DNA from 2 places in the Bacillus sp. 2175 genome. Region 2 is predicted to be linked to the other one. Evidence: riboswitches for the same ligand, from Rfam matches in the RefSeq annotation. Region 2 holds a riboswitch; the other holds the start of a gene.
The links. Region 2 has a riboswitch for S-adenosylmethionine ahead of mtnW (2,3-diketo-5-methylthiopentyl-1-phosphate enolase). Riboswitches for the same ligand answer to the same signal wherever they lie in the genome.

Region 1 (3,201 bases), 190 kb from region 2:
AGCTCAATAGAGGATAAATCATATACAGAAGTGGCACCGGGAAAATCACCAACGCGCGCTGGATCACCAGTTAAAGCTAACACTTCTTCCATCCCTAACGCCGATAAACCTAACAAATGAGATTGTAGTCCAATGACGTTATGATCTCTACACGTTAAATGCGTCAATACTGGGATATCATGCTTCGTTAATAACGCACCCATCGCCATATTAGAGACACGAGGCGATGCTAATGAATTATCTGCTAGAGTAATAGCATCTGCTCCCGCTCTTTTTAACGCTCTTGCTCCTTCAAAAAAACGCTGTGTATCTAACGTTTTCGGTGGATCTAATTCCACTACAACTGTCGTTTGTTTTTTTGCTTTCTCTGCTAGAGTGACGTGAGCCTTCGAACGTTTCTCATGCGTATGAACGACTTTTGGCCTTTGAATCGTTTCTTTTTCTATTACAGGGGTAATATTCGCAACAGCGCGCTTCATACTTTGAATATGTTCTGGAGTCGTACCACAACAGCCACCCAATAACCGAATACCTTGCTCAATAAAATTCGGTGTCATTGCTTCAAAATAAGCTGGACTTCCCTCATATACGTAACGTCCCTCTACATAATTCGGGAGACCTGCATTTGGGTATGCTGATAAATAGCCATTTTGCGGAATCGATATCATTTTGAAAGCTTCCGTCATATGAAGCGGCCCCAGTTGACAATTCAATCCAACAACATTTGCACCGTAATCTATAAACTGCTTTAATATTTCATTGACATCATTTCCATTTTGAGTCGTACCTGCTTCATGTAACGCTAATTGCGCAACAATCGGAATATTCGTTTGCTTACGCAACACTTTAACAGCATGAAGTAATTCAAATTCATCATAAAAAGTTTCTAATAGTAATCCATCAACCTGTTCTTCTAGTAAAGCCCCCGCCTGTTCAAGTAACATAAACTCCCTTTCCATATCAGTCGTTGTAACAGCTCCGATATGTTTCATACCACCAATTGTTCCTAAAATTGCATTTTTATCTGTCACAGATGCTTTCGCCAATTTCACTGCCGCTCTATTAATTTTTGTAACTTGATTTTCTAAACCATACATACGTAATTTCGCCTCATTTGCTCCATACGTATTCGTTTGAATTACATCTGCTCCAGCAGCTACATATTGTTTATGAATGGATATAATTAGATCTGGATCAGATACGTTCAATTCTTCAAAGCTACTTTGCAAACCATGTGAATGCAATAACGTTCCAACCGCACCATCACCTATTACAATTCCTTTTGATAATAAATCTAGTAATTTCACGAATCTCCCTCATTTCTATCAATATAAAAACCCCCTCTTCACTTTGAAGAGGGGGACATAATTGTTCCTCCTCTTATTATGCAAAACATTCGTTTTGCAGGTATTAGCACCGTTTCAAACATTTCGTTTGAAGGTTGCCGGGTTTCACAGGGCCTTTCCCTCCACCGCTCTCAATAAGAGTTGTCTTTATTATTTTATTTATGTAGCTAAAAGGAAATGCGTTCCCCTTTTAACAATGTTTGTTAATTTTTTAATAAATTTAGCATGCACAAAATTAAAAGTCAATGACACTTGCGGAAAAATAAAAATTATTTAAAATAAAGTTGCAATTCAATTATCTTTTATTGTAAAGTTAAAAACATAATAAAAATTTCATACGAACATTCTTATCTAGAGAGGTAGAGGGACTGGCCCTGTGACGCCTCAGCAACCATTAACATTTTGTTAATAAGGTGCTAATTCCAGCAAATTGTGAAAGATTTGACAGATGAGAAGAAGACTCTATTCAAACCGAAAGCCTTCTTCTTAGAAGGCTTTTTTTATTTTATATTCACTTAATGTTTCAATTTAAAAAGGAGGAATTTTCACATGTCAACAATCGAAACAAAACTAGCACAAATCGGAAATCGTAGTGAAACTACAACTGGAACGGTTAATCCACCAGTTTATTTCTCAACCGCTTATCGCCACGAAGGAATTGGTAAATCTACTGGCTTTGACTATTCACGAACTGGCAATCCAACTCGCGGTCTTTTAGAACAGGCGATCGCAGACTTAGAATATGGCGAACAAGGTTATGCCTGTAGTTCAGGGATGGCGGCTGTTCTCCTCGTCCTTTCTCTATTCCGCTCTGGAGACGAACTTATTGTATCTGAAGATTTATACGGGGGAACGTATCGATTATTTTCTGAGCATGAAAAAAAGTGGAATGTTCGATGTAGATACGTAAATACACAGTCTATTAAACAAATTGAGCAAGCTATCACAACTGAAACGAAGGCTATTTTCATAGAAACTCCAACTAATCCATTAATGCAAGTTACTGATATTGCTGCTGTCGCAACTGTAGCGAAAAGGCACGGACTACTTCTTATTGTAGACAACACATTCTACACACCTTATATACAGCAACCATTAACAGAAGGTGCTGACATTGTACTTCATAGCGCAACGAAATATTTAGGGGGACATAACGATGTACTAAGCGGGCTTGTCGTTGCAAAAGGAAAGGAACTTTGCGAGGAAATCGCTCATTATCATAATGCATCAGGTGCAGTTTTAAGCCCATTTGACTCATGGTTATTAATTCGCGGTATGAAAACGTTAGCGCTTCGCATGAGACAACATGAAGAAAATGCGAAAGCAGTTGTTGCGTATTTAAATGATGAAGACGGGGTGACAGATGTATTTTATCCAGGAAGAGGCGGCATGATTTCATTCCGCCTTAAAGATGAAGCTTGGATTAATCCATTCTTACAATCTTTATCCTTAATTACATTTGCCGAAAGTCTTGGTGGTGTAGAAAGTTTAATGACTTATCCAGCAACGCAAACACATGCTGATATTCCTGAAGAAATTAGAACAGCAAACGGCGTATGCAATCGTCTTCTTCGATTCTCAGTTGGCATTGAAAATAGTAACGATTTAATTCAAGACTTAAAGCAAGCCATTAAACTCGTAAAAGAAGGTGTAAGAATATGAGCTATTCTATAGATACACTCTTACTACACAACCAATATAAACATGACTCGCAAACAGGCGCTGTGAACGTTCCTATTTATAACACATCAACTTTTCACCAGTTTGATGTAGATACGTTCGGAAAATATGACTATAGCAGGTCAGGAAATCCAACTCGTGAAGCTCTTGAAGATATCATTACTTTATTAGAAGG
Region 2 (3,201 bases):
CGTGCAGATTAGTAGGTATTAATTGAAATAATCGAGAAACACCTTCTTGAATGGATAGTTCTTGTGATAAAATTTTATTCTTTACTTCTTCGGCTTCTGGTGGTGCGAATTTTTCCATAATGGACATAATGTTATCATTATTTGTAATCGTGCCATCGAAATCACAAAATACTTGAATACTCATAATTTCACCTCATAAGAGGGATTTCCCCATATTTGTAGTGCACTATGCAAATTTATGTCGTCTACTTCATGGAGTGGTTTATTTTGCAAAGTAGCATCAATTGCAGTACGGAAAGCTTTACCGCCGCCTTGCGCTCCATTTGGATGTCCGTGTATCCCGCCGCCAGCATTAATAACAACATCTTTACCGAAATCTCGTACAATAAAGGGAACGAAACCAGGATGAATACCAGCAGACGGAACAGAAAAGCTCTTCTTGAAAAATGCATCGTCTTCAGTTAAATATTTTGAGATAGCAAGAGCCTCCTCTTTTTCTAGCGCAACACTTCCGTATGGAGATGGGAATAATGAAAAGTCAGCCCCAGCATAACGTAGTAGCTTTCCAAGTAATAATGGTGATGAAACTCCATATAACTTGGATGCTGAATAAGCACCACTTACAGCAGGATGTGCCATAATAGGAACTGGGATTTCATCATCTTCTGCAAGTGATTGTAGTACATCTAGTCCGTAAGCAAATACGTTAAATAATAGAATATCAGCTCCAGCTTGCACTGCACGTTTAGCATTTTCTTTTAAATCAAAAGTTCGTCCTGTTAAATTTAAGGCATATAACGTTTTATGACCGTATGTTTCGTAGACAGATTGTAAAACTTCTTTTCCAGATACAATGCGTTTCGTAAGTGGTGTTAATGCATTTTCAAATAATATTTCATCATCTTTTACTATATCTACACCACCAATTGCTTGATCGCGTAATTGTGTTTTTAAATACCCAATGTTTCGTCCAATCATTCCTTTAAAAATACTCATTAAAAGGGGACGATCATGCACTTGTAAAAGATTTCGAATACCATCTATCCCGAATTTTGGACCAGGAAAATGTTTTTTTAACTCGTCTGAAAAAGTTAAGTCAATTAGTTTTACTTCGCCATCAAGTGATAGCTTTCCAAATGTAGTCGTTAAAATCGCTGGTAAATCTGGACTGAAGTTTAATAGCGGATATTCGATTTTAATAATTCCGCGTTTTACTTTTTTACGTAAATACGAATTGGTATATTCATGTTCAGCTAATTCCTCAACATGAATGACGTTGCCTTTATGCTGCTTTAATTGTTCTTGCAATAAGTGTGGCAAATGAGTCCAAGAGCCAATTGTTAAACCGAGTGCAATTTGCTCAGCTTTTTTTTCTAAGTTATGTGAATCATCATGGATTAAATACGTCGCTATAATTCCGCTCATTGTTATAACCTCCTAGTTAAATAAAAAAACCTCTCAGCTAAGGAGAGGTTTTTTTACAACCAGCTCCTTATCTGTCAGCGTAATGCTGCGAGAATTAGCACCGTGTCTACAATTGTAGATCGGTTGCCGGGTTTCGTCGGGCTCGTCCCTCCACCTGCTCTTGATAAGAAGTATTTAGAAATGTTTAAATTTTTAAGATAACTGAATTTTGTCAGATATTTTTCGTGTTGTCAATTACTTTTTGAAAAAATTTAATTTATCAATTCGATTAATGGCTTCCCGTAATCTATCTTCTGCATGCAAGAGACCAACACGGACATACCCTTCCCCATGCTTACCAAATCCAACACCAGGAGCAACTGCGACATGTGCTTTTTCTAGTAAAATATCAGAAAATTGCTCAGAGGTATATCCTTTTGGAACGGGAAGCCATGCAAAGAATGATCCTTTTGGAATGTCTACATTCCAACCAATTGAGTGACAGGCTGAAATAAGAGCGTTTCTTCGAGATTCGTAACTATTTACAAGGTCTATTACGCAAGACTGTGAACTTAATAGCGCTTCTCGAGCAGCATCTTGAACTGCACCGAATATACTAACATACATATGATCTTGTAATAGGTTAATTGTTTCAATCACACTTTCATTCCCTACAGCAAAAGCGATGCGCCAGCCAGCCATATTGAAAGTTTTTGATAATGTGTAAATTTCAATTCCTATATCTTTCGCACCATCTGCTTGCAAGAAACTAACAGGTTTTTGACCATCAAATCCGATAGCGCCATAAGCAAAATCGTGAACAACTAATATATTATGTTTATTAGCAAAGTGAATGGTTGCATCAAAAAAATCTTTTGATGCAGTAGCACCGGTAGGATTATTTGGATAGTTTAAAAACATTAATTTTGCACGCTCTGCAATAGAGTCATCAATGTTTGTATAATCTGGTAAAAAGTTATTTTCTGCAATAAGCGGCATTGTTTCAAAGTGTGCTTTTGCTAAAGCAACCCCGGATAAATAATCTGGATAACCTGGATCCGGAACGAGAATCGTATCACCAGGATTTGTAAAACAAATCGGTAATTCTACTAGTCCAGCCTTCCCGCCAAACAAAATAGCAACTTCAGTTTTTGGGTTTAATTCGACGCCGTATTCACGTTTATAGAATGTAGCCACGGCTTCCTTTAAGCTTTCATGTCCGCGAAATGGCGGATATTTATGATGAATGGTCTTTTCGGCAGCATCTTGTAAAGCTTTTACGATATGCTGCGGTGTTGGTTGATCTGGATTACCTTGACCTAGATTAATAACATCGTGACCAGCTGCAACGACTTTGTTAACTTTTGCAACAAGTGAAGCGAAAAATTGTGTTGGCAATGATGTTACTATCTCAGAAGGTTGAAATAATTTCATACTTTCCACCTCTTTTGAAAGTTGTTACAATTCTAGTGACAAATGATATAATCTTTCCAGTATTTTGTAAAGAAAAAAATAAGAATGGGGCTGAAAAAATGAAAGTCGCATGTATTCAAATGGATATTGTTTTTGGAGATGTAGAAAAAAATATTGAGAATGCTAAAAATAAAATAAGCGAAGCTATGAAGGAAAGGCCAGATGTTATCGTCTTACCAGAACTATGGACAACAGGATATGATTTAACGAGACTTTCTGAAATTGCAGATAGGGATGGAGTGGAAACGAAAGAAAAGTTAATAGAATGGGCGAAGCAATATGATATACATATTGTTGGTGGTTCTATAGCAAAGCAAACAGAGC

Region 1: linked by a shared signal. The riboswitch ahead of metI (cystathionine gamma-synthase/O-acetylhomoserine thiolyase) and the one ahead of mtnW (2,3-diketo-5-methylthiopentyl-1-phosphate enolase) in region 2 are both predicted to bind S-adenosylmethionine.

What each region holds. Positions count from the first base shown of each region.
Region 1 is NZ_CM173819.1:4,006,794-4,009,994, forward strand. Features, by position in the region: gene ACXKY9_RS20755 (bifunctional homocysteine S-methyltransferase/methylenetetrahydrofolate reductase) at 1-1,307, opposite strand, end outside; SAM riboswitch class I at 1,378-1,487, opposite strand; SAM riboswitch class I at 1,691-1,801, shown strand; gene metI (cystathionine gamma-synthase/O-acetylhomoserine thiolyase) at 1,896-3,008, shown strand; gene metC (cystathionine beta-lyase) at 3,005-3,201, shown strand, end outside.
Region 2 is NZ_CM173819.1:3,818,829-3,822,029, reverse strand. Features, by position in the region: gene ACXKY9_RS19660 (2-hydroxy-3-keto-5-methylthiopentenyl-1-phosphate phosphatase) at 1-184, opposite strand, end outside; gene mtnW (2,3-diketo-5-methylthiopentyl-1-phosphate enolase) at 181-1,425, opposite strand; SAM riboswitch class I at 1,490-1,595, opposite strand; gene ACXKY9_RS19650 (pyridoxal phosphate-dependent aminotransferase) at 1,660-2,838, opposite strand; gene ACXKY9_RS19645 (carbon-nitrogen family hydrolase) at 2,853-3,201, shown strand, end outside.